Regions from separate parts of the Granulicatella elegans genome, predicted to be linked through region 2. Evidence: predicted binding sites of a transcription regulator. Region 2 holds the regulator's gene; each other region holds the start of a gene.
What was found. The regulator NrdR, encoded in region 2, represses ribonucleotide reductase genes. The targets are predictions, from matches to a motif close to ACACNATATATNGTGT.
Positions count from the first base shown of each region.

Region 1: a site for NrdR is predicted at 4,286-4,301, ahead of nrdD (anaerobic ribonucleoside-triphosphate reductase). Genes of this name have one in related genera too.
Region 3: a site for NrdR is predicted at 5,856-5,871, ahead of nrdH (glutaredoxin-like protein NrdH). Genes of this name have one in related genera too.

Region 1 is NZ_CP085953.1:988,256-999,068, forward strand. Features, by position in the region: gene LK443_RS04990 (F0F1 ATP synthase subunit gamma) at 1-257, shown strand, start outside; gene atpD (F0F1 ATP synthase subunit beta) at 278-1,702, shown strand; gene LK443_RS05000 (F0F1 ATP synthase subunit epsilon) at 1,705-2,139, shown strand; gene rpsN (30S ribosomal protein S14) at 2,290-2,559, shown strand; gene LK443_RS05010 (putative metal homeostasis protein) at 2,587-2,697, shown strand; gene LK443_RS05015 (zinc ABC transporter substrate-binding protein AdcA) at 2,711-4,231, shown strand; gene nrdD (anaerobic ribonucleoside-triphosphate reductase) at 4,385-6,538, shown strand; gene nrdG (anaerobic ribonucleoside-triphosphate reductase activating protein) at 6,550-7,110, shown strand; gene LK443_RS05030 (MFS transporter) at 7,189-8,334, shown strand; gene rsgA (ribosome small subunit-dependent GTPase A) at 8,490-9,380, shown strand; gene rpe (ribulose-phosphate 3-epimerase) at 9,403-10,047, shown strand; gene LK443_RS05045 (thiamine diphosphokinase) at 10,062-10,736, shown strand.
Region 2 is NZ_CP085953.1:1,298,386-1,309,198, reverse strand. Features, by position in the region: gene LK443_RS06515 (M42 family metallopeptidase) at 1-977, opposite strand, end outside; gene LK443_RS06510 (deoxyguanosinetriphosphate triphosphohydrolase) at 1,002-2,381, opposite strand; gene LK443_RS06505 (MATE family efflux transporter) at 2,480-3,859, opposite strand; gene thrS (threonine--tRNA ligase) at 3,934-5,877, opposite strand; T-box leader at 5,954-6,164, opposite strand; gene dnaI (primosomal protein DnaI) at 6,224-7,147, opposite strand; gene LK443_RS06490 (replication initiation and membrane attachment family protein) at 7,150-8,637, opposite strand; gene nrdR (transcriptional regulator NrdR) at 8,650-9,126, opposite strand; gene coaE (dephospho-CoA kinase) at 9,156-9,761, opposite strand; gene LK443_RS06475 (ABC transporter permease) at 9,925-10,813, opposite strand, start outside.
Region 3 is NZ_CP085953.1:1,527,633-1,538,445, forward strand. Features, by position in the region: gene rpsB (30S ribosomal protein S2) at 137-907, shown strand; gene tsf (translation elongation factor Ts) at 1,013-1,894, shown strand; gene pyrH (UMP kinase) at 1,995-2,717, shown strand; gene frr (ribosome recycling factor) at 2,719-3,279, shown strand; gene LK443_RS07600 (ISL3 family transposase) at 3,366-4,685, opposite strand; gene LK443_RS07605 (thermonuclease family protein) at 4,851-5,477, shown strand; gene LK443_RS07610 (hypothetical protein) at 5,538-5,702, shown strand; gene nrdH (glutaredoxin-like protein NrdH) at 5,928-6,164, shown strand; gene LK443_RS07620 (PD-(D/E)XK nuclease family protein) at 6,300-9,869, shown strand; gene addA (helicase-exonuclease AddAB subunit AddA) at 9,873-10,813, shown strand, end outside.

The DNA of each region.
Region 1 (10,813 bases), 310 kb from region 2:
ATATTTTTGAGCCAAATAAAGAAATTATTATGGAAACATTATTGCCTCAATATGCAGAATCTCTTATTTATGGGGCGGTTATCGATGCAAAAGCTGCTGAGCATGCTTCACGTATGACAGCTATGAGAAGTGCAACGGATAATGCAAGAGATTTAATAAGTGATTTGACACAAGATTTAAACCAACGTCGTCAAGCACAAATTACGCAAGAAATAACTGAAATCGTTGGCGGAGCAGCAGCTCTAGAAGAACAGTAAGAGTGAAAGGAGGAAATTTTTTGAGAACTGGAGAAATTTTACAAGTTGTTGGACCAGTTGTGGACGTTGTATTTCCTTTAGAAGAAGGCGTGCCTGATATTCACAATGCCCTACATGTTGTGAAAGAAAATAGTGAAGGGCATAAAAAAACAATTACGCTTGAAACAGCTGTTGAATTAGGGGATGGTGCTGTACGTACAATTGCCATGGAATCAACTGATGGTCTTCAACGAGGTATGAAAGTTATTGATTTAGGACGTACAATTAGTGTTCCAGTTGGAACAGAAACTTTAGGACGTGTATTTAATGTATTAGGAGATACAATTGATTTAGGGGAGAAATTTCCTGAAGATTTTAGACGTGATGAAATTCATAAACCAGCTCCTAAATTTGAACAATTAAGTAGTCAATACGAAATTTTACAAACAGGTATTAAAGTTATTGACTTATTAGCGCCTTACTTAAAAGGTGGTAAAATTGGATTATTTGGAGGTGCCGGAGTAGGTAAGACGGTATTAATCCAAGAATTAATTCATAATATTGCAGAAGAATTAGGTGGTATTTCTGTATTTACGGGTGTTGGAGAACGTACTCGTGAAGGGAATGACCTTTACCATGAAATGAAGGATTCAGGTGTATCTGCTAAAACTGCCATGGTATTTGGACAAATGAACGAACCACCAGGAGCTCGTATGCGTGTTGCGTTAACAGGATTAACGATTGCTGAACATTTCCGTGATGAGCAAAAACAAGATGTATTATTATTCATTGATAATATTTACCGTTTCACTCAAGCAGGTTCAGAAGTATCTGCCCTTTTAGGTCGTATGCCTTCAGCTGTAGGGTATCAACCAACATTAGCAACTGAAATGGGACAATTACAAGAACGTATTAGTTCAACAAAAGATGGATCTATTACATCGATTCAAGCTATTTACGTTCCTGCCGATGACTACACTGACCCAGCGCCAGCTACAACATTTGCCCATTTAGATGCTACAACGAACTTAGAGCGTCGTTTAACTGAGCAAGGGATTTACCCAGCGGTGGATCCATTAGCTTCAACTTCAAGTGCTTTAACTCCCGACATTGTAGGAGAAGAACACTACGAAGTAGCAATGAAAGTTCAACAAATGTTACAACGTTATCGTGAATTACAAGATATTATCGCTATTTTAGGAATTGATGAATTATCTGATAGTGAAAAAATTATTGTAAACCGTGCAAGAAGAATTCAATTCTTCTTATCTCAAAATTTCCACGTTGCAGAAGCATTTACAGGTCAGCCAGGTTCATATGTTCCTATTAAAGATACAGTACGTGGCTTTAAAGGAATTATTGATGGAGAATATGATGATATTCCGGAAGACTTATTCCGTAATGTTGGACCGATTGAAGATGTACTTAAAAAAGCACAAGCGGCAGGTTACCGAGGAGGTAATTAATCATGCTTGAAAATCGAGAACTTTTAGTCGTCGTAACAACTCCAGAAGGCAAAGTTTATAATCACCGTTCTTATTCGGTTAGTGCAGAAGCCATTGATGGAGGAATTACGATTCTTCCAAATCATGCACCAATTATGTTACCATTGAAAATTGGTGAATTACGAGTAAAACGTTTCTTAGAAGATTCTCCTACTGATTATATTGCGATTGGTGGAGGAATAATGGAAGTGCGTGATAATGTCGTAACGGTTATTGCGAACGTTGCAGAACGTGCACGTGATATTGACGTGAGTCGTGCGGAACAAGCGCGTGATAAAGCAGAAGCGATTATTCATAATAAAGAGTGCTCTAAGAGTGAAGTAGAACGTGCGAAAATTGCATTGAACAAAGCGATTAACCGTATAGGTGTTTCAAAACATCGTCGATTAAAACAATAATGAAAATGAAAACTGTTGGTTCGCCAGCAGTTTTTTCATTTTCTTTAAAAAAACAGAAAATACTTATTGCAAAACAAAAAAAGAACTGCTATAATCATAAAACGTAAACGTTACGATTTAAGAAAAGTTAAAATGAAAAGAGGAGAACACATGGCTAAAAAGTCAAAAATTGCGAAGCACCAAAAACAATTAGCATTAGTAGAAAAATATGCACAACTTAGATATGAATTAAAACAAGCAGGAGATTATGAAGCACTTCGTAAATTACCGATTAATTCAAATCCAAATCGTGTGAAAAATAGAGATATGGTTGATGGTCGACCAAGAGCTTATATGAGAAAATTTGGAATCTCAAGAATTAAATTCCGTGATTTAGCTCATAAAGGATTAATCCCAGGTGTTGTAAAAGCAAGCTGGTAATACAAAGTCAGTAATGGAGGAAAAGAAATGAAACAAGATTTAGCAACAGCATATAGACAAATGAAAAGTCCAAATATTAAAACTCGTAAACGTGCATTAAAATTAATTCATGAAGCGAAACGTGGGAAGAAAAAATAAGAGGAGTAAGGTCATGAAAGTTAGCAAAAAAATTGTAGCAGTGTTAGGAGCGGCATTTTTATTAGGAGCTTGTTCTCAACCAACTTCTACATCTTCAAAAAAAGAAGGTAAATTAAATATTATGACAACTTTTTATCCAATTTATGATTTCACTAGAAATATTGTTGGAGATGAAGGAGAAGTTTCTTTATTAATTGGAGCTGGAACTGAACCGCATGAATACGATCCAACTGCAAAAGATATTGCAAAAATCTCACAATCAGATGCTTTAGTGTATGATAATGAAAATATGGAAACTTGGGTTCCAACTGTGATGAAAAGTTTAACAGATTCAAAAGTAAAAGAAATTAAAGCAACAAAAGATTTAGTATTATTGCCAGGTGGGGAAGAAGAACATGATCACGATCATGCTGGAGAAGATCATCATCACGAATACGACCCACATGTTTGGTTATCTCCTTATCGTGCTAAATTATTAGTACAAAAAATTACGGATCAATTAAGTGAAGCATTCCCAGCAAAAGCTTCTGCTTTTAAAACAAATGCCCAAGCTTATTTAGAAAAATTAACAGAATTAGATAATGAATACACAACTGCTTTAAAAGATGCGAAACAAAAGAATTTCGTAACACAACATACAGCATTTAAGTATTTAGCCTTAGATTATGGTTTAAATCAAGTGGGAATTGCTGGTATTTCACCAGAAGCTGAGCCTTCACCAGCTCGTTTAGCTGAATTGACAAAATATATTAAAGAAAATGATATTCGTTATATTTATTTTGAAGAAAATGCATCAGAAAAAATTGCGAAAACTCTAGCAACAGAAACAGGAGTAGCGTTAGAGGTGTTAAATCCATTAGAATCTTTAACGAAAGAAGAAATGGATAAGGGTGATAATTATATTTCAGTCATGAAAGAAAATTTAGCAGCTTTACTAAAAACAACGACAGTTGAAGGTAAAGATATTAAACCAGAACATGAAGAAAATACGAAAACTGTAGCAAAAGGATATTTTGAAGATAAAGATATTAAAGATCGCACATTAAGCGATTATGCTGGGGAGTGGCAATCTGTATATCCTTATTTAGTAGATGGTACATTCAATCAAATATTTGATTATAAAGCAAAACAATCAAAATCTATGAGTGCTACTGAGTATAAAGAGTATTATACAAAAGGCTATAAAACAACTGTTAAGCAAATGAAGATAACGGATAAGACAATGGAATTCATTGATGAAAATGGTCAAAGTCATCAATCTGAATATCAATATGTAGGCTATAAAGTGTTGAACTATAAAAAAGGAAACAGAGGCGTGCGTTATTTATTTGAAGCGGTAAATCCTGAATCGGGTGCTCCAAAATATGTTCAATTTAGCGATCATAATATTGCACCAGTGAAAACAGCTCACTATCATATCTTTACAGGTAATGAAAGCCAAGAAAAATTATTAGAAGAAATGGATAACTGGCCAACTTATTATCCAGCAACATTAACAGGTTTTGAAATTGCTCAAGAAATGTTAGTTCATTAAGATCATAAACTTCTATAGAGACAAGAGTTTCTATAGAAGTTTTTTTGTGCAATTAAACTATATATAGTTTTAAAAATGGTTGAAAAGCACAACATGTAGGTGTATGATAGTGTAGGTGATAAAAGTGTAAAGGAGGAGTGAGAGTTGAGTGTAATGCTTGTAAAGAAAAGAGATGAAAGAGTAGAGAAGTTTAATCTCCAAAAAATCTTTCGTGGAATAGAAAAAGCAGAAAAAAGTTTGTACGCGGAACTTTCAAAAAAACGTAAAGAAGTGCTAGATGAAGTTACGAGAAAGATTTTATTAAAAATAGAAAGTTTAGCGATAGAAAAAATTAAATCAGAAGAAATAGAAGCTGTTGTTTTAGATTGTTTGAAACAAGAAGGAGAAACGGTATTAGCAAATCAATTTCTTGCCGCTCGAATTCAATGGAATAAAAAACGAGAAAAAGAAATGGATGTTACTCAAAGGTTAACTAAATTAAGCCAAAGAGATGCGAGTATTATTCATGAAAATGCCAATAAAGATAGTGAAGTTTTTAATACACAACGAGATTTGATGGCAGGAACAGTAGGGAAAGTTTTCGGATTGAAAATGCTCCCTCCGCATGTTGCGAATGCCCATTTAAAAGGAGATATTCATTATCATGACTTAGATTATCATCCTTATTTACCAATGACGAATTGTAGTTTAATTGATTTTAAGGAAATGTTTGAACATGGCTTTAAAATTGGAAATGCAGATGTCGAAAGTCCAAAATCGATACAAACAGCTACTGCTCAAATGGCACAAATTATTGCGAATGTTGCTTCGAGCCAATATGGAGGATGTTCTGCGAATCGTATTGATGAAGTATTAGCTCCATATGCAAAGCTAAATTATGAAAAACATTTACAAGATGCTAAAAAATGGGTGGATGGAGAGAAAAAACAAGAAGCGTATGCATTAGAGAAAACAAAAAAAGATATTTATGATGCCATGCAATCGTTAGAGTATGAAATTAATACACTCTATACTTCTCAAGGGCAAACTCCATTTACAACACTAGGATTTGGATTAGGGACGTCATTATTTGAACGAGAAATTCAAAAAGCGATTTTAAAAGTAAGAATTAAAGGGATTGGAAAAGAACAAAGAACGGCTATTTTCCCTAAATTAATTTTTACGTTAAAACGTGGTGTGAATTTAGAACAAAATGATCCGAATTATGATATTAAAACATTAGCTTTAGAATGTTCAACTAAAAGAATGTATCCAGACGTTTTAAATTATGAACAAATTGTTAGAATTACGGGGAGTTTTAAAGTTCCGATGGGATGCCGTTCATTTTTACAAGGTTGGAAAAATGAAAAAGGCGAAGATGTTTCGGATGGAAGAATGAATTTAGGTGTCGTGACATTGAACATTCCAAGAATCGCATTAGAATCAGATGGTGATAAAGAGCAATTTTGGAGCATTTTAGAAGAAAAATTACAAATTTGTAAAGATGCTTTAGTGTATCGGGTAGAACGCTGCAAAGAAGCAAAATCAGCGAATGCGCCGATTTTATATCGCTATGGTTCATTTGGCAAACGATTGATGAATGATGAAGCGGTAGATGAAGTATTTAAACATCGTCGTGCAACAGTATCGCTTGGATATATTGGCTTATATGAAACGGCTACGGTCTTTTTTGGAAATTGTTGGGAAACAAATCCAGAAGCAAAAGACTTTACCTTAAATATTTTGAAACGATTAAGCGAGAAAACAAAGGAATGGTCGGATGAATATGACTATCATTTTAGTGTTTATGCAACACCAAGTGAAAGTTTAACGGATCGTTTTTGTAGATTAGATTATGAAAAATTTGGAGATGTAGCTGATATTACAAATAAGGAATATTATACGAATAGCTTCCATTATGATGTGAGAAAATCACCAACTCCATTTGAAAAAATTGATTTTGAAAAAGATTATCCAGTTTATTCCTCAGGAGGATTTATTCATTATTGCGAATATCCTGTTATGAAACAAAATCCAAAAGGGCTTGAAGCGGTATGGGATTATGCGTATGAAAGAGTGGGCTATCTTGGGACGAATACACCGATTGATCGTTGTTATGAATGTGGTTATGAAGGGGAGTTTGAACCAACTGCTAAAGGATTTGAATGTCCAATGTGTAAAAATAGAAATCCTAAAACTTGTGATGTCGTTAAACGAACTTGCGGTTACTTAGGAAATCCACAAGCTCGCCCAATGGTTCACGGAAGGCATCAAGAAATTAAATCACGGGTGAAACATCTCTCCAATGAACGAAATTTAATCAATTAGGAGGATTTGGTATGAAGTTTCCAAAACCGGGGGAGTGGACAAGTGAACAATATTCTAAAGGAAAAATTGCTAGTTATAAGCCTTATAATTTTGTAGATGGGGAAGGTGTGCGTTGTTCCTTATATGTGAGCGGTTGTTTGTTTGCTTGTGAAGGTTGTTATAATGTCAAAGCACAAAATTTTAATACGGGAATTTTTTATACAGAAGAATTAGAAGAACAAATCATTCAAGATATTGGCGCTAGTTATTGCCAGGGATTAACGTTGTTAGGTGGAGAACCTTTCTTAAATACTCAAGTATGCCTGTCCTTAGTTCGTAAACTACGAAGTGTTTATGGGCGGTCTAAAGATATTTGGTCATGGACAGGCTATACTTGGGAAGAGTTACAGTTAGAAACACCCGATAAAAAAGCATTGTTACAAGAACTCGATATTTTAGTAGATGGACGATTTGATATTAAAAAAAGAGATTTAACCTTGCAATTTAGAGGGAGTTCAAATCAAAGAATCATTGATGTACAAAAGTCTTTACAGGATGGGCAAGTTGTTTTATGGGATGGATTAAGAGAATAAGCGAATTTTACCAGTACTTGACGATTCTTAGCATCATTCAGTAAAATAGATACTCAGTGATTTTTAAGGAGTGTATGTATGAAGTTATCAACGATTTCAAAATTCTCATTAGTGAGTATTTCGACATTATTAATGTCTCATTTAGCCATTTCCCCTGTCTTACCTAAATTATATGACTATTACCATGGGATGAATCCAGAGCTAGGATTGGCTTCTGTGGAAAGTTTAGCAACGATTCCAGCAATGATGATTACGATTTTTGTGTTAATGAGTAATCTTGTCATGAATAAAATCGGGAAAAAGAATACGGTATTATTAGGGATTAGTTTGATCATCATTTTTGGACCATTACCAGTATTTTTAACGAATTTTAAATTAGTGATGATGAGTCGAATGTTATTAGGGGCAGGGATTGGATTATTTAATTCTTTATCCATTAGTTTGATGAGTGACTTTTTTGAATCCGATGAAAAAGCCACAATGATTGGAATGAGAACAGCTTTCTTAAATATCGGGAAAGCATTGACGACATTTTTATCGGGTTATTTATTACTATTTGGAGAACGTGCGGTATTCTTAACCTACCTAATTGCGATTCCGATTTTCCTATTATTTTATCATTCTGTTCCAAATACTCCAGTAGAACAACGTGTTAAGAAAAAAGGTAACATTCGTTTAGCGACTGTTGTGTTAACACTGCTTACTTTTTTAGTAGGGGTGAGTTATATGGGATTAACGATAAAAATTCCATCTCTTATTTTGACGTATTACCAATTAGAAGTAGCTCTTTCTCGTAATTTATTAACGATTTTAGCGCTCAGTGGAACAATTGCTGGTATTATTTTTGGACTGTTATTGAAGAAAGTTGGAGATTTAACCTTACCGATGATGCTACTTAGTATGGCGGTTGGTAGTTTAATCTTTATTTTCTTTAAACATATCGTTCTTTATTATGTGGCGAGTGTTTTAATAGGGGTAAGTTTTGTAGGTACAATGTCTTATATTTTCTATTTTATTTCGAGAATTTTTGACAAAGAGGAGATTCATTTAACGACGAGTATTGTGTTAGTTGGGGGAAATATTGGGGTGATTTTGACGCCTGTTATAATGACAAAATTTCCTGAATGGATGAATTGGAATCCGTTTATTGCGCCATTTTATATGACGAGTGCCTTTATGGGCATCGTTGCAATGATTAGCGGATGGTATGTATTAAAAAAATAGAAAGAGAGTTTATTATAGTAGTATGAGCCTTGCTGTGAAAGTCTCATACTACTATGGGGACTCTTTTTCTTTTTGATGATGTTGAGGGAAAAGCATAGCAATTCCTTTGAAAAATCTTTATAATATAACTGATAACAAAAAACAAAGGAGCAATTATGCCTCAAGGAAAAATTATTCGAGCCTTAAGTGGCTTTTATTATATCGAGTCCTCACATCAAGTTTACCAAACTCGAGCACGTGGAGTTTTTAGAAAAAGAGGGCAGTCTCCATTAGTGGGAGATATTGTGGATTTTACAAGTGATACTTTGGAAGAAGGAGTATTAGAGAAAATTCATCCTAGGAAAAATGCTTTGATTCGTCCACCTATATCAAATGTAGATATTGGTGTAGTCGTGATGTCTGCTGTAGAACCGGATTTTTCAACGCATTTAGTGGATCGATTTTTAGTGTATTTAGAAGGACTGGAAATTCAACCCGTATTATTAATTACGAAGGTAGATTTATTAACTGAAGAACAATTTCAACACTTAGAAGCAGTGAAGAAGAAATACCAAGAAGTAGGATATGAAGTATGGTATTCTTCAGAAGTTAAAGAGCACCAAAGTGAATTTCTAGCTTCCTATAAAGGGAAACTAGTTGTTTTTTTAGGGCAATCTGGGGTTGGAAAGTCAACAATGTTGAATCAATTAATTCCTCAATTAAATCAAGAAACTGGAGAAATTTCTAGCGCACTAGGCCGAGGGAAACATACGACTAGACAAGTTTCTTTACATGAAGTAGAAGAAGTTTGGATAGCAGATACCCCGGGATTTAGTACGGTAGATTTTATTGCTGTGGAAAAAGAAGACCTTCCGCATTTATTTCCTGAATTTGAAGAATACTCTACTCAGTGTAAATTTAGAGAGTGTTCTCATCAACATGAGCCTCAATGTGCCGTGATAGAAGCTGTACAAGAGGGGAAGATTTGGCAAGAAAGATACGACCATTATCAAGATTTCTATGAAGAAATTAGCCAAAGAAAACCAATTTATCAAAGAAAAAAATAATGAGTATAAAGGAGTCAAAACCATGAAAGTAGCACCTTCAATTTTAAGTGCAAATTTTGCAACATTAGGAGAAGACGTTAAGAAAGTAGAACAATTAGGAGCAGACTGGATTCATATTGATGCAATGGACGGTCAATTTGTTCCTAACTTAACACTTGGACCAAATATCGTAGAAGGGCTTCGTCCAATTACAACCTTAACATTGGATTGTCATTTAATGGTTCAAGAACCTGAGCGTTTTGTAAAGGAATTTGCTAAAGCGGGGGCGGACTATATTTCTGTTCATATTGAAGCAACAAATCATATCCATCGTACTTTACAATTGATTAAATCTGAAGGAGTAAAAGCTGGAATTGTGATTAATCCAGGAACTCCAGTTAGTGCGATTAGTGCTGTATTAGGAATGGTTGACTTAGTATTAGTGATGACTGTTAATCCTGGATTTGGTGGACAAGCATTTATTCCAGAAACATTAGATAAAGTAAGAGAATTAGTAGAATTACGTAAAGAACACGGCTATCAATACTTAATTGAAGTAGATGGTGGTGTGAATGGTCAAACAGCTAAATTATGTCGTGAGGCAGGGGTAGACGTTGCAGTAGCAGGTTCATATGTTTACTATGCAGACGATATTAAAAAGGCAATTGATTCTATTAAAGAAGCTTAAAAGAGGAAATGGGTATGGAAATAATCGTAGTCATTGGGGGACCATTAGATAAAGGAGCTATAAGACGATGGTTAAATCAGAAGCTTCAGCAAAAGGATAATCAAGAATTTCAATTTATTGGAGTAGATGGTGGTTGTTTAAAATTAATGGAGGAAGAGTTGCCGATTGATTTAGCAATTGGAGATTTCGATTCGATTTCATTAGAGGATAAAGCAGTATTAAAAAATTATGCTTCAAAAATGATTGAATTTCCTTCTGAAAAAGATTTTACCGACTTTGAAGAAGCGTTGATGTGGGTTGCTAAGTCATATCCTCAAAAAAAAGTTCATGTATTAGGTGCTTTTGGTGGGAGAGTGGATCATGTCATTAGTTGTTTATGGACCATGTTTCGGCCAGAATTACAAGCATTAATTCCGTATCTTTCGTTAGAAGATGAATGGAATCATATTTCTTTCTTAACCCCAGGAGATTATGTCATTCATAAAATGGCGAATATGAACTATTTATCGTTTATTTCAACAGGGCCTGTACAACAATTAACGTTGAAACAGGTAAAATATCCTTTGAATCATCAAGACTATGATTTTCCAATCGCATTGATTAGTAATGAGTTTATCGAAGACAAAATGGAAATTTCGTTCAAGTCTGGTGGAATTATTGTGGGACAAACAAGAGATTCTTGGAGATGATTCAGAATTAATTCTATATTAAAAGAATAAAACTTATATCACGCTTTTGTTTTCTTCACAAAATAGAAGTGTGATTC
Region 2 (10,813 bases):
TTAATATGCGTTCTTTCATATGAATGACTCGATTCAATTCCTGCGCCTAGTAGAGCATGTTTAACATCTGCTCCTGCACACATGGCTGCTGAAGCATCACTTCCATAAAATGGATAAATATCTAATCGATAGTCAATTTTATTTTCTTTTGCTAAGTCTACTAAATGTTGACGTAGCGTATAATTATAGGGACCAGAACCATCTTTCACACAAATAGAAACCGTATATTCATCTGTTTGTTGGTCATCTCCCATAGCTCCCATATCTACTGCTAAAAATTCCACAGCATTTTCAGGAATGCTACTATTCGCTCCCGTTCCCGTTTCTTCAATACAACTAAACATAAAATGAGTCGTTACTGGCAACTGAATATGCCAATCACGATAAGTTTTTAATAAATTTAATAAAATAGCTGCACTAACTTTATCATCTAAGAAACGACTTTTTACAAATCCCGTTGGAGTTATCGTCGTACGTGGATCAAAGGAAACAAAGTCTCCCACTTCAATCCCTAAACTTCTTGTCTCTTGTTCAGAATTGACTACTAGATCCAAACGAACTTCCATATTATCTTGCGTCCGTTCTGCTGTACCAGCATCTTTATAAACATGACAACTTGTTTGATGAATTAAAATTGTTCCCGTTACACTTTCACCCGTTGAAGCAATATGAACGGTACAGTTTTCTCCTTCAATCATATTCCATGGATAACCACCAATTTTATCTAATTTCAAACGACCACTTGGTTTAATGGCACGAACAATCGCTCCTAATGTATCCACATGGGCAGTTACTACACGACTACTAGCATTGTCCTTCCCCTCTACCGTTACGATAATATTTCCCTTTGGTGTTCTTTTATAAGGGTATCCTAATTTTTCAAGAGTTTTCATTAAATACTCCTGCACTCCTACAGTATATCCCGTTGGAGAAGGGACTGCTAATAATTCTTGTAAATATTCTAATGTTTGATTCATGTATAAATTCCTTTCAAATAACTACTAAATTCCTACCATATCTCGGTAAAGTTGATGCGCATAACTATCCGTCATTCCTGATATAAAATCAGTTGCCAATAATAAGCGTAAATATAATTTCTCTACTTCAGATTTACCTTCTGCAAAATAATGATACGAACGTTTTTGACTTTCTGAAATGATACCAATTTTCTTCAAATCAACATAATCCAATCGACGGTTTGTATCATAGGCTACTAATGGTGGAACAAAACTATCTAATAAATACGTTAAAGTAGAATAACCTGAAATTTCTAATCGTAAAATACTCTTATGATCATAGATTTTATCTTCAGAAATTTTTCTTAAATGAGTGTATAACCCATGCGCACTAGACTCCGTTAATAAATCTTGTTGATAGTCACCATTCATAATCTGATCATAATGAATGACAAAAGACTCTGTCGCTGCATCGATTAACATCGTTCTTATATCGACAAAAAATTGATTAATACTAAAAATTTCTTCATCAATTGTTTCTAATATTTTCACGACTTTTTTTGAATGCGGAGAAGTTTTATCTTCTTTTAATACGGAATGTAAATATTCTTTTACAACGGCAAATCTTAAAGCACCTTTTCCAATGGCATCTTCCATATCTGCTATTAAATAGGCAATATCATCTGCAGCTTCTAAAATAAACGTCAATGGATGGCGATTTTCACCAGTTCCTGTAATCGAAGTAATTTGACGAAAATTATCTTCTTCAGATCTAAAAAATCCTACTTTTTTCGAAGTGATTTTCTCCGTTTTCGGCTGATTTGAAGCACGTGTGTATTTTAAAATCGTATTAATAGTTGCTGGAGTTAAATCTAATCCATCAAAGTTTCCCTTAAAATCATGTAACTTCGATATAATTCTTAGTGATTGAGCGTTCCCTTCAAAATGATAAAAATCATGTACATAAGGACTTTCTAAAAATTCATCTGCAACATCTGAATATTCTGCTAAAATCTTAGGTAAATTCTTCTTAAACCATTGTCGAATAATATCTTCTCCAAAATGTCCATAAGGAGGATTACCAATATCATGTAATAAACTAGCACATTCTACAATTCTAGCAATATCACTTTGATAGTTCATCATTTCTTGTTTGCTGGAATCTGTTTCAGTCAATGACTCTTGTTGCAATGACCGTACAATTTCACTCACTAGCGTTCTTGCAATCATTGCTACTTCTAAAGAATGTGTTAACCTTGTATGAATAAAGTCTAATCTTTCTAAAGGAAATACTTGCGTTTTATCTTGTAATCGCCTAAAAGCTGGACTTGTTACAATTCTTTTATAATCATCATCAAACTCGTTACGATGGTTTGACTCTTTGTCTGAAAGACGAGTAGTTGCCAATAAAGTTTTCCATTCCATGTCATCACTCCTTTCCTCTATCTTAAACCAATTTACGAAACATTTCCATCTTAGAAAGAAAAAAGAGCAAAGTATTCAGCTACTTCACTCTCTAATGTTTATTTGGATAAAATCAATTCTTCTTTCCTATGAATATCGTCTAATTCTCGCTTAAAGAAATACACACATAGAACTAATGCAATCACATCTGATACAGGAGTAGCAAACATCATCCCCTCTACTCCAAAAATATACGTCATCGAAAGCATGACAGGTAATAAAATCAATAATTGTCTTGCTAATGATAAAAACGCTCCTGTTTTTGCTTTTCCAATTGCTGGGAAAAATGTTGTCATTAAAATCGTGTGCCCATTAATGAATAGAAACATCATAAAATAACGCATATAACGAACTCCAAATTCAAAATACAGATCATTTCCATTTCCGAATAATTCAATAATTTGTAATGGGAAAATTTCAAACACTGCCCAAGTGACAAATGAGAGACCAAATCCAATTTTTAAAGCTAAAAAGATGGTTTGACGTACTCGTAAATAATGCTTTGCTCCATAATTATAACCAACAATTGGTTGAACGCCTTGAGTCATTCCAATAATTAACGCAATAAAAATGACAAATACTTTTGCTACAATGCCACCAACTGCGATTGGAATTTCACTACCATAAATAGACATAGCTCCATAAGTTTTTAATAAATTATTGGAAACAATTTGTACAATTAAAGCAGAAATTTGAAAAATAAAGGAAGTTAATCCAAGAGCAGCAATGGCTTCTACTTGCTGCATATGCGGAATAAAATCTTCCCATTGAAACTTCACGGAACGAAACTTTGGAATATAAGAAAATAATAACAGTGCTGAAATCATTTGACTTAACACCGTTGCCCAAGCGGCTCCAGCGATTCCCATTTGAAATACAAAAATAAAAATTGGATCTAATACTGTGTTTAAAACAGCTCCGACAATAATTGCCATCATTGAAAATGTCGCTCTTCCATCTGAACGAACAAGAGGATTAAATCCTGTTGAAAATAAGAAAAACGGAATACCATAAGCCGTAATGCGAGAATACTCCATGGCATAATCAAAAATTTGTTCCGTTGCTCCAAACAATTGCATTAATGGTGCTAAAAAGATTTGAACAAGCAGGAAAATTGCAATTCCCATCACAATTAATTGAATAACCGCTGTTCCTGCTATTCTTTTAGCTTTATTGACTTCTTTACGCCCTAATTCTAAATTAAAATTGGATGCAGCCCCTACTCCTGTCATTAAACCTAATGCTAAACAAATCGTTGTAATTGGAAATGCAATATTTGTCGCAGCATTTCCTAAATACCCAACTCCTTGTCCGATAAAAATTTGATCTACAATATTATATAGGGCATTGACGACATTAGCAATCATTGCGGGAATCGCTAATTGCATCAATAATTTTTTGACGGGTTGCGTTCCCATCGGATTTTCAATCGTTGTCATATATGAACTCCTTTTTTGTAACTTTAAACAAATATCCACCGGATAAACCGATGGAAACTTATTTACTAATTAGATTAATCTTCTAACGGACGAGAGAAGTTTGCAATTTCACGTTGAACACGTTCTAAGTATGCTTCAATTGTCATTGTAACAGTTTCTTTTGAACCATAGCGACGAACTGTAACTGTTCCTTCTTCTACTTCTTTATCCCCAATTACTAATTGATAAGGGATTTTTTGTGTTTGAGAGGCACGAATCTTGTAACCCATTTTTTCATTACGGTCATCTAATTCAACACGTAATCCTAAGCTCATCATTTTTTCTTTTAATGCACGAGCTGCATCATAATGATGTTCCACACTTACTGGAATTAAAGTCGCTTGAACTGGAGCTAACCAAGTTGGGAATGCTCCTTTATATTCTTCGATTAAGTAAGCTACAAAACGTTCTGCAGTTGATACTACCCCACGGTGAATAACTACTGGACGGTGAGTATTGTCACCATCTTCACCTACATAAGTTAAGTCAAAACGTTCTGGTAATAAGAAGTCTAATTGGATTGTAGACATTGTTTCTTCTAAGCCCATTGCTGTTTTGAATTGGATATCTAATTTTGGACCATAGAAAGCAGCTTCACCAATTGCTTCGAAATATTCTAAGCCCATTTCATCCATTGCTTCTTTTAACATTGCTTCTGCTTTATTCCACATTTCATCATCATCGAAGTATTTGTGTTTATCTTCTGGATCACGATAACTTAAACGGAATCGATAATCTTTTACATTGAAATCTTTATATACTTCACGAATTAAATCAAGAATACGTTTGAACTCATCTTTAATTTGATCAGGACGAACAAATGTATGACCATCATTTAATGTCATTTCACGTACACGTTGTAGGCCAGATAATGCTCCTGATTTTTCGTAACGGTGCATCATTCCTAACTCAGCAATACGAATAGGTAATTCACGATAGCTGTGAATATGATTTTTATAAACCATCATATGGTGTGGACAGTTCATTGGACGTAATACTAATAATTCTCCATCTCCCATATCCATTGGAGGGAACATATCTTCTTGATAGTGTGCCCAGTGACCTGAAGTTTTATACAAACCTACATCAGCCATTACTGGAGTATATACATGTTGGTATCCAAGAGAAATTTCTTTGTCTACAATATAACGTTCAATTGTACGACGAATTGTAGCACCTTTTGGTAACCAGAATGGTAATCCTGAGCCAACTTCTTGGCTAATCATAAATAAGTCTAATTCTTTTCCTAATTTACGATGGTCACGTTCTTTTGCTTCTTCACGCATTTTCAAGAATTCTTTTAAATCTGCTTTATCAAAGAATGCTGTACCGTATACACGTTGCATCATCTTATTATCAGAATTTCCTCTCCAATATGCTCCAGCAAGAGATAATAATTTGAAGACTTGAATACGTCCTGTTGAAGGTACGTGGATTCCACGACATAAGTCTACGAAATCTTCTTGTTGATAAATAGAAATTGTTTCATCTTCTGGTAAACCATTAATTAATTCTACTTTATATGGATCATTTGCAAAAATTTCTAACGCTTCTGCACGGCTTACTTCACGACGTACGATTGGATAGTTTTCTTTTACAATTCTCATCATTTCTGCTTCCACTTCTGGAAGAGCATCTTCTGTTAATTGGTTTGGCATATCTGTATCATAATAAAATCCTGATTCAATTGCAGGTCCCACCCCAAAATGAATTCCTGGGTATAAACGAGTTAACGCATGCGCTAATAAGTGTGCTGTTGAGTGACGCAAAATTCCTAATGCATCTTCATGGTCTGGTGTTACGATTTCAATACTTGCATCTTCTGTTAATGCTTGATTTAAATCGACTAATTCTCCATTTACTTTACCTGCAAGTGCTTTTTTTGCTAAGCTCTTACTAATACTTTCAGCAACTTCTTTTACTGAAATCCCTTGTTCAAATTCTTTTACAGCTCCATCTGGAAATGTAACTTTAATCATTGACATTGTTCTCCTTCTTTCCTTTCAAAAATGCTTTAAAAAAACAAAAAAACCATAGTTTGCATACTCATACAAACTATGGGACGTTATTTCTACGTGGTTCCACCCAAATTCATTCGTTTTAAACGAATCTCTTAAACGGACTAACGCTCCGCTACGCCTTGCCTTACTTCATTCAAACAAGGATTCAAAAGTGGTAAAACTATCTCGGATGAAGTGTTCCACCAACCCACTTCTCTCTATTAGATAACCAGATAACAGTTTCTTGTCTTTTTCATCATTTTCAAAATATTTAATTCATTAATATTTAACCACTATTTTTTATAAAAATCAAGCTATTTTAAAATTATGAATAGCGACGATTTTCTCCAGCTAAGAAAATTTCTTTCGATAGGAAACGTACACGTTCAATCAAACGTTTTGCTTTTAATAATTCTACATCTCCACGATTAGAGACACTTAAATGTTCTTGTAATTCTTCAATCGTTAAATTAGATGAAAAGAATGTTGGTAATTCTTGCATCATACGATATTCCAATACAATCATTAAAATTTCATCTCTAAACCAAGCAGAATTTGATTCAGCTCCAATATCATCTAACATTAAAATTGGAGAAGTTTTTAAAATTTCAACCTTTTCTTCTAAACGATTAGCACCAATCGCACTTTTGAGTTCACTTGATAAACTTGGAACATGCACTAAAGTTGTTTCAAATCCGATTTGAGCTAATTCATTTGCAATAGCTGCTAAGAAATAAGTCTTCCCTACTCCAAATGACCCGACTAAATAAATCGCACGGTGAAATTCATTTGGCTTTGCAGATAATTCATTAATAAATTGCAATGAAGCTTTAAAAATTTCTTGACGCTCTTTTGTAATATCTAAGGAATTTAATGTCACCTGTAATAAATTTTTAGGCATATTAATGGCATGAATTCGATTCGTTAAATCTTGCTTCTGTTGTTTTTGGATAAACTCTTGAGTCGGACGATACACGACTTCAACAAAACCTTGGTTCACCCTTAATAAGGGTTCCATCCCTTTAATGTATGTTTCTACTCCTTGGATACGAGCATCACGTTGTTGAATATATTCCAATAGGGCTGAATAGCTTTTCACTAAATTTTCTTGCGGAATTTCTTCTTGATGTTCTTGTAAAAATTGTTGAACTTCTTTATCTTGTAAAACTTCTGCTATAATTTTCTGATACTGTTGTTGAAATGCTGTAGTAGCTGTTTTATTGCCAAATAAATCTTGCATTCCTTCCATCACTATTCTCCCTTCATTTGTTCAGAATTCCCACTTGTTTTCAATTGAGAAAGCTGTGCTTTTAACAATTGAAGATTTTCATCATCTAATGGACTTTCTTTTGTTTCATTTGGTTTCATTGCCCAGTCAGGAACAGAAGCCACTCTTCCTTTTGGAGCATTTCCATAATATTTTTTACCTGAATATGACTGTGCTTGTCGATTTTCGATTTTTTCTTTACGACTTGCTTTAAACTCTTTATCTCTTTGTCGAACCGCTTCAATGGCACTTTCAGCTGTTTGAATGCCTTTTTGACTCCAATCATTTGCAATGGTATCGATTAAATTTTTATTAATCGTTGGATTATTTTTAACAACTAATACGTAATGAATTAAAATATTAATCACTTCTGATGGAATCGTTCCTACTTGAACTAAATCTAAAATAATTCGTTGTTCTCCATTTGAAACATAGCCATTTCTTTGTTGCTTAATACTTGTCATAAAGTCAAATGGTGTCATTTCTTTTGCTAAGGTTATTAATCGTTGAATCGTTTGAGGCAAATGAGTAGCCGCTTGACTTGCTTTTTGTTTTTCTTTTGCAACAACTTCTGAAACTGCAGGCATACTTTCTTTTTTAGAAACAACTGGAGTTACAATAACCTCCTCTTGTTTAGGTGCTGCTAAATGCTGATTTGCATTTATAATAATGGAATACAATTCCTTTTCATCGATTTCACCCGTTGATAAATCCGCAGCATAAATCACATATTGCGCAATTTCTCTTTCCGTTAATCCATAATATAATTGGAAGCTATTTAACATTTGCTTCACCTCAGGCGTTAAAGCCTGTTCATGAACAAATTGACTCTTTAATAGATCGGTTAATAATTCCCAATCAATAGTAGAATTCATGACTAATGATTCTTGTTGCTTCACATCTTTAATCATTTGTTTTTCTTGAGCAATATTTCTCTTGTACTGTGACATATTGAAAGGTAATTGGAATCCTTCTTGGAAAGTACTGGTCACCTCTTCCCCATAAGCAGCCTTTTCTTTTACACTAAAACGTTTTTGTAAAATTTCAAAACGTTGATGCCCCACTTGATTCACTAAAAGTGTCGATAATAAAGCATCTTTGAAAAATAAATTTGGACTTGCTGGTGCTTGTAATTCAAATGTATATTGAGCACTAATCGATTCTTCATCTTCATAACGATATGTTTTTAATAAGCCAACCGATTCTAAACGGATTCTTGCTTGGTAAAAATCTGGAATTCCCATATTCACTAACGCCAATAAATCCGCCAATCGAATGACATCACTTTGATAGGAATTCGGAGAAAGCTCACTAAATAAGACTAAATATAAAGTTGAGGCTTGAACCCCTAAAAATGGTACATATAATTGTGTCACAAATTGTAATTCACGTTGTGTCAGCCAAACTTGCTGAGTTACTTGAATACAATCACGTGGATTCAACTGACTCCACTTTATTGATTTCTCGTCCATTTGATCCTCCTATTATGATTGACTATCTTTACGATCCATTTCAAAAGACATTCTTTCTAATTCTTTTAAGAACATTTTTCGATCGGTAAATTGACGATAGACACTTGCAAAACGAATATAAGCAATATCATCAATTTTAGCGAGGTAATCCATGACCATCTCTCCGATTAACATACTTGAGATTTCATTTTCTCCCTCTTGATTAATTTTATGTTCTACTTCATTCACAATTTGTTCTAATTGACTTAATGGAATCGGACGTTTTTCAGCTGAGCGAACTAATCCATTTAATAATTTTTCACGACTAAACGCTTCACGATTTCCATTTCTTTTAATGACTAAAATCGGCGCTTTTTCTAACCGTTCAAAAGTTGTAAATCGATAACCACATTCATCGCATTCTCTTCTTCTTCGAATTGAACGACCATCGTCTGCTGGACGGCTATCAATCACTCGTGAACCATTAAATTTACATTTTGGACATTGCATGACGATGTCCCCTTTCTTCTACTTTTTTCTTATTGTAGTATATCATTTTTCTTTTCTACTAGCCACTGTTCAACTTGATGATATAACTGCTGAATCGAAGTTTGATTATCCAATAATACTGTCGCTCTTTTTCGTTTTTCTTCGATGGATAATTGAGAATCGATTCGAGACATCGCTTCTTGTTTTGTATATTGATTTCTCTTCATTAATCGTTCTAATTGTATTTCTTTTGGGACATAAACAACGATAATTTCTTCGCATAATTCCTCGTAATGCTTTTCAAATAATAGTGGCAAATCTAAGACAATCATATTCTCCCCTTTTTGACGATACTCTTCGATTTCATCTAAAATCATAATTTTAATGAGAGGCTGTAATAGAGCATCTAATTTTTGACGGTTTTCTGCATTTGAAAAAACTAATTCCCCTAATTTTTGACGATTTAAGCTTCCATTTTCTTCAAACACATCACTACCGAAAACTTTTCTAATTTCTCTGGCACCTTGACTATTAGGTTCGACTACTTTACGAGCAACTTCATCTGCATCAATGACAGGAATTTTCAATTGTTTTAAATAAGAAGATACCGTGGATTTCCCAGAAGAAATCCCACCTGTTAATCCAACAATTTTCATAAAATTCCTCCTTGTAGCTCTTTTATTCTATGTTAGATGAAAACAAAGATTGATGCAATAAAAAACTATGTAAGAGAAACAAAAAAGGAATTTCCCCGTAGCAGCAATGAGCCTCGCTTTTGCGAGGCTGCTTGCGTCCTTTGCTACTTTAAGGAAATTCCAATTAAATAAATTTTTTATTGCGACGAATGCGCTGCACGCTAAACGCCATTACGACATATAAAATAGTAAATAAAACAATCATCCCTAAATGGAATGCATAACTTGAAAACTCTGTTGAAGAATTGTTCGCTGCAGAAGTCACGTAATAAACAGGGAAGAATTTAGCAATATTCACTCCAAAAGAACTTACGAGATCTAAAGGAACAAAAATTCCAGATAAAAACGCTAGCCCCATCCCAAATATTGTACTTGCAGCTGAATAAGCATATTGGTTCTCGCCAATAACTACTGCACAAAGAAATGACAAAGCATAAGCTGAAATTGCCGAAACTGTACTCAATAATAAAATCTTCAACGCTTGAGAACTCGTATAAAATTCAGGAGATAATATTTCTACAAAAAGCAGATTAATGCCAACAATCAAACCTACAATCGTTAACCCTGCTAAAAATTGTTCCAACATCACTCTACGCTCATCTTTCATCGCAATCGCAATTCTCTTGGCAACTTCTTTTCCTTTCATTTTAGAAAAAATTGTACCAAATAAATAAATGAACACTGAAAAATAGATAAATGGACTATAAGCAAAATAATGTTCACCAAATTTTTCTTTAGAGTATTGACTGGATACTACTTCTTTCGATAGCAATGTTACTTTAGCTTCTTGAGACATAATAGTATCAATTTTTTCCGCACTAAAATCCCCTTGTTTTTTTAAAGCGACTGCGTATCGAATATATGCATTTACGTACTCACGAATTAAATGACCCGATAATGAATGAGAGATTTCCATTGCAACAACTTCTTGTTCTTTTTCCAATTTTGAATGTACATCACTTGGAATCCATAACACTGCATCTACATCCCCTGCATAAATCATTTCTTTCACA
Region 3 (10,813 bases), 230 kb from region 2:
TTAGTGTAATATAACTAACGGTGTAAAAACCATATTTCACACCTAATTGGATGATAAGGGTGGTGCTTAGGAATAAGTACCCTTGTCGCTGAAAATTGGGGAGGAAAAATAAAACCAAAATTGGAGGAAAACAAAAATGGCAGTTATTTCAATGAAACAATTGTTAGAAGCTGGTGTACATTTCGGTCACCAAACACGTCGCTGGAACCCTAAGATGAAGAGATACATCTTCACAGAAAGAAATGGTATCTATATCATCGACTTACAAAAAACCGTTAAATTAGTGGACGACGCATACAACTACATGCGTGAAGTTGCTCAAGACGGTGGTATTGCTTTATTCGTAGGTACTAAAAAACAAGCACAAGATGCTGTTAAAGATGAAGCAATCCGTAGTGGTCAATACTATGTTAACCATCGTTGGTTAGGTGGTATGTTGACTAACTGGGATACAATCCAAACACGTATCAACCGCTTGAAAAAAATTAAAGAAATGCAAGAAGACGGTACATTCGATGTATTACCTAAAAAAGAAGTTGGCGTTCTATTAAAAGAATTAGACAAACTTGAAAAATACTTAGGTGGTATTAAAGATATGCCACGCATTCCTGATGTAATGTTTATCGTTGACCCTCGTAAAGAACGCATTGCAGTTCAAGAAGCTCACAAATTAAACATTCCAATCGTTGCTATGGTTGACACAAACTGTGACCCTGATGAAATCGATGTTGTTATTCCATCAAATGACGATGCAATCCGTGCGGTTAAATTAATCGTAGCTAAAATGGCTGATGCATTCGTTGAAGGTAACCAAGGTGAAGACGTAGCAGTTGACGAAGAAGACTTAGATAAAGATACTTCATTAGAAGATATTGAAAAATTAGTTGAAGGCGACAACGCTAAATAATCACTAACCAGTAGGCTGTTTGGAATCGGAAAAGAAATCTTTCATCCAAACAGCTTTTTTTTAAAATAAGTTTTGTAAATTTATAACATTTAGGAGGAAATTGAAATGGCACAAATTTCAGCACAATTAGTAAAACAACTACGTGACATGACTGGCGTAGGGATGATGGATGCTAAAAAAGCATTAGTTCAAACTGAAGGAGATATCGATGCAGCAGTTGACTACTTACGTGAAAATGGTTTAGCAAAAGCAGCTAAAAAAGCTGACCGTATTGCAGCAGAAGGTATTACAAACGTATTAGTAGATGGAAACGTTGCAGTTGTATTAGAAGTAAATGCTGAAACTGACTTTGTTGCTAAAAACGACAAATTCCAAGCATTAGTAGCTAAATTATCACAAGTAATTTTAGCAAACAAACCAGCTGACTTAGAAGCTGCTTTAGAAATCGTTACTGAAGAAGGTAAAGTTTCTGACGTAATTGCTGAAGCAACTACAGTTATCGGAGAAAAAATTTCATTACGTCGTTTTGAAATCGTTGAAAAATCTGATGCAGATGCATTCGGAGCATACTTACACATGGGCGGACGTATCGGTGTGTTAACTGTATTAGAAGGTTCTACAGATGCAGATGCCGCTAAAGACATTGCTATGCACGTTGCAGCAATCAAACCTAAATATGTTGACCGTTCAGAAGTTTCTGCTGATGAATTAGAGCATGAGAAAAAAGTTCTTACAGAACAAGCATTAAACGAAGGTAAACCAGCTAATATCGTTGAAAAAATGATTGCTGGACGTTTAAACAAATTCTTAGCTGAAATCAGCTTGAACGACCAACCATTCGTTAAAGATCCAGATACAACAGTTTCTAAATATGCAGCTTCTAAAGGTGGTAAAGTTAAATTATTCCACCGTTATGAAGTTGGTGAAGGTTTAGAAAAACGTGTTGACAACTTCGTTGAAGAAGTAATGGGACAAGTTAAAAAATAATTGATTTCAATTAGTGGGGAATAAGGTAGGAATCTGCCCTCTATTCCCCTTTTTTTTAGACAAAATTCACTAAGAACTAAATAGAAGAGGAGTCCTTATAATGGTGGAACCTAAATATAAACGTGTGGTATTAAAATTAAGTGGAGAGGCATTAGCTGGCCAAACAGGTTTTGGAATTAATCCTCCAACGATTAAAGAAATCGTAAAAGAAATTAAAGAAGTACATGATCTAAATGTTGAAATTGCAATCGTAGTTGGTGGCGGAAATATTTGGCGTGGGGTAACAGGAGAAGAAGTAGGTATGGAACGTGCTCAAGCGGACTATATGGGGATGCTTGCAACTGTTATGAATGCTTTAGCCTTACAAGATGCTTTAGAAAACATTGGAGTTCCTACACGTGTACAAACTTCTATTGAAATGCGTCAAATTGCAGAGCCATATATTCGTAGAAAAGCTATAAGAAATCTTGAAAAATCTCGTGTTGTGATTTTTGCAGGTGGTACAGGGAATCCTTATTTTTCTACTGATACTGCTGCTGCATTACGTGCTGCTGAAATCGGAGCAGATGCAATTTTAATGGCTAAAAATAATGTTGATGGTGTGTATAGTGCAGACCCTCGTATTGATACAAATGCCATTAAATTTACAGAGTTAACACATTTAGATATCATTCAAAAAGGATTAAAAGTTATGGATACAACTGCTAGTTCATTATCTATGGATAATGACATTCCATTAGTTGTCTTCAATTTAAATGAAACGGGAAATATTCGACGAGTTGTTCTTGGTGAAAATATCGGTACAACTGTAAGGGGGAAATAATATGACAGCAACTGAAATTATTGCAAATGCAAAAGAACGTATGAAAAAAACTGAAGATGCTCTTCAACGTGAATTAGGCGGAATTCGTGCTGGACGTGCGAATGCAAGTCTTTTAGATCGTCTGCAAGTTGAGTATTATGGAGTTCCAACTCCTGTAAATCAACTAGCTTCTGTAACAGTGCCTGAAGCTCGTATGCTTTTAATTACGCCTTATGACAAATCAAGTTTACAAGATATTGAACGTGCAATTTTAATGTCAGATATTGGGATTACTCCAACAAATGATGGTAGTGTTGTTCGTTTAGTGATTCCTCAATTAACAGAAGAACGTCGTAAAGAATTAGCAAAACAAGTAGGAAAAGAAGCTGAAGGTGCTAAAGTAAGTGTTCGTAACATTCGCCGTGATGCCATTGATCATTTAAAGAAAGCTGAAAAAAATAAAGAAATCACTGAAGATGATTTACGTGGATATGAAAAAGATATTCAAAAATTAACTGATGATAGTGTAAAAAACATTGATCATTTAACACAAGTAAAAGAAAAAGAATTATTAGAAGTATAATTCATCCTGTGACAACAAATCTTAGTTCATATTAAAGATTTGGCTCTTTGTCAAATAGGGTTGATGAAACAATTTTAGTGAAGGAATTAAGCAGCGTCAGGTTGCTTAATTCCTTTTTTAGTTGTTGGAGTAAATAGTTTAGACATTAGTAGAATTCTATTTCTAAAATGAGTAAAACTGCTGTAGCCATATGCATTTCTTTTAAGTACTTTTATCTTGTTGTTAATCCCTTCAATAGGTCCATTTGAAAGTGTTGTATACTCACAAGAATTTTGTAAATACGGTAAAAATTTCTTAAATGTTTGGAGAACACGATTTAATCCATCAGACAGAAGTTTTGGTTGTACACTCATCAATTCTTCTTTAAATTCAATGAAATTTCTCTCTTTAAAAGCTTCTCTTAATTGATGTACTGTTTCATATTCTGGTTTAAGTGAAGGTACTTCTTGTAATAAATAATCTACAATTCCTTGAGAATGCGTTAACCAATCGAATAATCGGTAATAGCTGTAGTGATAGGATTGAAGGTCATCTCGATTTTTTAAGATTAGTTTCCAGTAACGTTTTAATTTATTATAAAGACGTCTGTTTTTATAACGTACTTGATTCATTTTTCTTGTTCTTGTCTTGTTTAATTCTCTATTTAAAGCTTGAATAATATGGAATGAATCAATAATAATTTTAGCCTTAGGGAATAAATGTTTAATCACTTTAATGTATGGAGCATACATATCAATCGAAATTGTTTTAACATTTAAGCGAGTTTGTAAAGGAAATCGGTTGAAATAACGAACTAAATTCTCCATTTTTCTATCTTGAACAACATCAACAAGTTGATGAGTAATAGCGTCACAATAAGCAAAACTCATACTAGCTTCAGCGGAGGCTACAGACTTAAATTCATCCCAACACATATGTTCAGGTAACTCATTTAAAGGTTTAATTCTAAGAGATTCAGCAGTTTCATTGACAACTCTGCGAACAGTATGAACAGAAACATTCATTTCTTTAGCGATATGAGATTCAGAAACTGTTTCGCAAGCTTTGACTTTCATTTCATTTTTTACATTTTTAGAAATAAAAGCATTAAGGTCTACGATACTAGTTGTATCAGCAGTAAAACTATGAGAGCATTCACGGCAGAAGAAACGCTGTTTTCTTAATTTAAGAAAAGCAGGTAATCCAGAAACCGGATTAAGCGTAATTCTAGAAGTACGAGTACCGTTTTTAACAATAGAAAAATCACGATTTACACAACTACAGTTAGGGCAAGCATCTGGGCAATAGGTATAGGTAGCGAAGAAAAACAAGCTTTTTTTCTTCTTAAAATACCCTTCTTCTACATTATCTTCCCATTTTACATTTTTATCTTTGATTTGTAGCACAACTTCTTGTATAGTAGTCATAGGGTTTCATCTCCTCTTAAATAGTTTAGACGCTTTTAATATAAGGGATGAAGCCCTTTTTGTATACACTAAAATAGGGTTGGTGGATTTTCTCCATCAACCCTATAAATTATAGAACCAAAGATTTGTTGTCACTTATTTTTTGAATAAATGAAAGGAGCTTCTATGAAATTAACGAAGAAGCAACAATTTTTACTCGTTAAGTTAGTGATCGTAGTGATTATCCTAATTATTTCTGGTCCTGGATTTTTCTCGAAAAATCAGAAAAAAACTTCTCAGAAATCGAATACTAGCCAAACACAAGTAGAAAGTACAGTAGATTTTTCTGGATATGACAAATCAAAACTGTATACTCTTGAAGTTGGGAAAGTAGCGGATGGAGATACATTCCATGTTCGATTAGATGGAGAAGAATTCAAAATACGTTTACTACTTATTGATACACCGGAAACTGCTAAAGAAGGAAAAGCAACTCAACCTTTTGCAGAACAAGCAAAACAAAGAACGGAAGAGTTACTAAAAAAAGCTAAAAAGGTAGAAGGAAAATTTGATATCGGAGATTATACAGATAAATATGGACGTGCTTTAATGTATGTTTATTTAGATGGAAAATTATTACAACAAACCTTAGTTGAAGAAAGTTTAGCAAGAGTAGGTTATGCTCATCCACCAAATACAAGTCTACTAAAAGATTTACAAAAAGTTGAAGAGCAAACAAAGAAGAAAAAGAAAAATATTTGGGAAAAAGATGGATATGTTACAAATCGTGGATTTGATACAAGTGTTTACTAATAGAATATTACTTTTATTTATGATATAATTTTGCCAAGTTTATAGTTAGGTGGTAGGGTTATGAAAAAGACAAGTATTCTATTGGGAATTTTATATGCGCTTTATTTGTTTATAATTTTTAACATCTTTTATCATGATAAAAAGATGTTAGTAATATTTGCGTCTATCGGACTTGCTATTTTTGCTGCAAGTATTAAAAGAATTAAACAGTCTGATAATGAATGATGATGTAAAAGCTAAATACAAAATATGGTGCTTAGCTTTTTATTTACTCTGTTTTAAAGCTGTTTTTGCCTTTATATCAAGATTTAGAGGGGTTATACCACAACACTTCTATCCCAATATATTGTGTTTTTAAAAATAAAACAAAAAAATTAAGTACAATATATTGTATTTCACTCTAATATGAGGTATCATACTACCTGTATGAACCAAAAGGGAGAGATGTAAATGTCAAATCGTCAAATCACACTATATTCAAAACCAAATTGTATGCAATGCAATTTTACAAAACAATTTTTTGAGGATAATCAAGTACCATTTGTCATCAAGGATGTGTTTGAATCAGAAGAAGCTTTAGAAGAAGTGAAAGCTTTAGGATTTCAATCATTACCAGTTATTGTAGCTGATGGAATGGAACCATTCTTTGGTTTCCGCCCAGATATTTTGGAACAATTAGTTGGCTAAGAGTTTAACCTTGAATTTTTAAAACGATTTTTCTTTCGTAGTACAAAGCTACAAAAAGAAAAATCGTTTTATTTTTGTTTACAAATTCCTTGTTATATGGTTAAGTTAAGGGGGAATAAACGATTGGAGGTTCTTATGAGTTTCGAAGTCATTCTTACAAAAGAAACAAGTGCAAAAGTTGCGCATATTGCTAGCAAAATTGCCGATTGGTTAAAACAATCTAGTATAAATCAAGTTATTTATCTTGTACCAGATCACATTAAGTTTTCTGCAGAATTAGAAATGATTCAACAAGTGGGGCAATTATTACAACAACCGAAGAATTCTTATGCTGTGACAAAATTACAAGTATACAGTTTTAAACGATTAGCATGGTATTTTTTAAGAGACCATGCTGCATTACAACGTCCTTCTTTATCCAAGGTCGGAATTTGTATGATGTTACAAAAAATACTAACTGAATATCAAGATGAATTAGTATTATTTAACAAAGAATCTCGTCATAAAGGATTTATTGAACGTTTATCTGCTGTCATTCAAGAATTTCGTTTAGGAGGAATCGAAGTAGAGGACTTCTCAGAGTGGTTTGAGCAAGATTCCTATGAAGAAATTGACCAACGTTTGAAAGAGTTCGGCATCATTTATAAACATTATTTAGCTTATTTAAAGCAAGATTTTGTACAATCAGAAGATTTATTAAAACTATTAGGGGAAGAAATTTCATCGATGGATTTATCTAATACCTATGTGGTGATTGATCAATCGTATCACTTAAATTCGATGGAATTAGAAGTAGTTGATGCTTTAGTCAAATCGTGTGGAGGAGTAGAGTTTTTTACGACTGCAACGACAGATGCTTTTAAACCAAAAGAACCGTTAGAATCTGGATTATTTGATTCCAATCGTCAATTAATTTCTCGCTTACTAAATTGGTTAATGATTGACGAAAGTAAACCTGTTTTAAAAGAATTAACAGAAGAAAATACTACTTATCATCCTGATTTTTTTGAACTCGAACAATATTGGTTAGAAACAAGTGGTGGACTTGAAACTTCTTCTAATTGTTCAACAAGTACAATTGAAGCTTTACAATGGACGACTTATGAAGATGAACGTCAAGAAATCCAAGAAACATTAGCAACGATTAAAAAATTAGTCGATAGCGGTCAATATCGTTACCAAGATATTCAAATTTTATCGAGAAATTTAGAAGAACAACAAACACTCTTGCAACCTTTATTAGAAACATATCAAATTCCTTATTTCATGGATTTATCAGATACAATGGAACATCATCCACTGATTCAAGTGCTAGACGCGATTTTTGCTATTCAGAAGCATTTTTGGCGTTATCATGACATTATGAACCTACTAAGAAGTGAATATTGTTTCTGGCCTTTAAATCGAGCAAATTCAAACGGTAAAAATAATGAGGAAGAAAGTTTAAGAGAAGCGCTCATTCACTACCGTCAAAAATTAGACGAAACAGAGACCATTATACTAGCGCAAGGATACGAAGGAAAAGATTGGGTTTCAAGTAAAATATGGAATTATCAACTTGAAACGATTGATGAAGATAGCTTAAGTAGCAAAGAAGTATTCGTTCATCAACAATTAACACAAGCACAAGAACTACGAGAGCAAGTTGTCTCTTTATTAGAACCATTTTACAAAAAATTGGATAAAGTCGAGACGACAAAGGAAGCGATAAGTCTTCTTTATCAATTATTAGAAAGAATTGGTGTAACGGATGCATTCCTATACTGGAGAAACCATGCTGCTAATATTGGGGATATCCAAACAGCTCGTAGACAAGATCAAGTATGGAATGAATTTCTAAAATTATTAGAAGAATATGTTTATATTTTTGGAAATGAACCATTCGATTGGGAAATATTCCAATTATTACTACATACTGGATTTGAACATACTCATTACAATATGGCTCCTTCTACTTTAGATCAATTAACGTGTACAGGAATCGATTCTGTTCGTTATTCTCCTAAAAAGGTTACTTTTGTCATTGGTTTATCTCAAGGTGTCCTTCCTAGAATGGAAGAGGAGAGTGGTCTAATGACTGATGAAGAAAGAGTGTATTTATTAAGTAAATTAGATAGTGGACGTTTCTTACATCCAACAACCATTCAAAAACAATCAGTTGAGCCATTTTTATTTTATAAAGTGTTAACTTCAGCAACTGAAAAGTTATACTTATCGATGCATCATACGGATAAAGGTGCTAAATTAAAACCATCCAGTTTTGTAGAACGTATTTTAAATAAATATGAGATTACTACAGTGGATGGCAATCAAAAACAACATGAACGATTTGAACAGGGCGACTTTGTAACGATTCATGAATTATTTACAACTTTATTACAAAAACTTCGTCAGTATAAATTTTCAAAAGAAGAAGAGATTCCATCTATTTGGAGGGCTTTACCTCATTTATTAAGACAGGATAAAGATTTTCAACAGGAGTATCATACATTAGTAGACAGTGTATTCCATTTAAATATTGCAAAACAATTACCAAAAGAATTAGCTACTGAACTATATGGAAATAAATTGCATTTATCGACTTCTCAAGTGGAAACTTTTTATAAAGATCCATTTAGTCATTTCTTGCAATATGGATTAAATTTACGAGAGCGTAGAGAGTTCGAATTAACAGCAGCTGGATCTGGTGAATATTTCCATGAAACATTTGACCAGTTTATTCGTAAAATTCATGAATTGAAATTAGATATTCGATCTATGGATGCTGCCACAACAGAGAAAGTATTACAAGAAATTTTTGCCTCCATGAATGAAGATGCAAGATTCCAAATATTAAATGCCACACCGAGAATGAAATGGACAAAAGTACTTTTACAAGATACGATTCGACAAACATTATCAGCAGCACTCTTACAGTTACAACAAATACAAGTAACACCATGGAAAACAGAAGTAGCATTTGGAAGAGAACCCTATAAAAAAATTGAAATCCCATTAAATGACACTCAATCCTTATTTATTCGTGGGAAAATTGACCGTATTGACCTTTTAGAAACTGAAAAGGGTTATCACTTAGGAATTGTGGATTATAAATCTTCAGCGCAAAAATTTGATATCAATCGATTACGTTATGGGATTCAATTACAGCTACTAACCTATTTGTCAGTTGCTAGAAAGATTGTTTCTGACCAATTTAAGAAAACTGTGACGCCTTATGGTGGATTATATATGCATGTTTTCCAACCAAGCTTTAGTGCTAAAGATCTAAAAAAAGATACAGATTTTGAAGAAACTCGTCTGAAGAAATATAAATTATCTGGATTATTGACGAATGATTTGGGAGTTCTCCAACAAGTTCAACCTGATTTTGAAGCAGGAGACTCTATTGTATTACCATTTGGAGTAAAAAAAGATGGAGAGTATAAGGCAACTAGCCAAGTATACGCTCCTGATGACATCAATTTATTAATGGACTTTGCTTTCTATCAATTGAAAACTGCAGGAGAAAGAATTTTAAATGGAGAAAATCAAATTGCCCCATTTGATGAACTAAAAGAATATGCAGATTCAGTAAATGGAAAATTCAGTGCAATTTCAATGTTTGATGCAACGAATCCAGAAAATAATTATCAATTTTTAACGAAAATGCCTCTTCAAGAGAACTTAACTTGGATGAGAAATAAAATTGACGGAAAGGAGGAGTAGTGGGTGATACCAGTAAAACCAGAGGGTATACAAGCAACTCCTGAACAGTGGCAAGCGATTTGGCAAAGAGGGGATAATTTATTAGTTTCTGCTTCTGCTGGATCAGGAAAAACAAAAGTATTAGTCGACCGAATTATGGGATATATCGAAGATGGTGTTAATATCGATTCTTTATTAATTGTGACTTTTACTGAAGCTGCTGCTAAAGAAATGAAAGAACGTTTACGTACCAATTTAGAAAAAGCTATTACAAAAGAAACTGATCTTGCTAAGAAGCATATGTATATCAAACAATTAAGTTTATTACCAAATGCAACGATTTCGACAATCCATAGTTTCTGTATGAAAGTCATTCGTCGTTATTTCTATTTAAGTCAATTAGATCCTGTATTTTCACTATTAAATGAAGTAGAGGGGACTTTATTAAAAGAAAAAGTTTGGAGAAAAATTCAAGATGAATTATTAGAAGAACATTCTTGGATGGATGGACTAATGCGCTATTTTTCTAGCGACCGTAATGATGATGGATTTACCACATTAGTGTATCAACTATATGATTTTTCACGTTCAAAACCAAATCCAAAACAATGGATTTCTTCCTTACCAGATTTATATGAAACAAAGGATGAATACGGCGAAATCCCTATTATAAAGGATCAATTTGCACCTTATATTGTTGAAGAATTAAAGTATTTAGTTTCTGCTTATGATGAATTACTGAAACTAGCTGAAGTAACCGAATTTAAGAAATGTAGAGATGTAGTTGAAGCTGATGCCCAAAAAATTCAGGAAGTGTATACAGCATTTGAAAGTGGTAATTACACAGCAGCGTATACATTATCGCAGCAAGTGAGTTTTGACCGTTTCCCAACCGTTCCTAAAAAAGATGAAACAACCGATAGAGAAGCCGTTCAGGCCATTAAACGGAAAAGAGATAGCTTAAA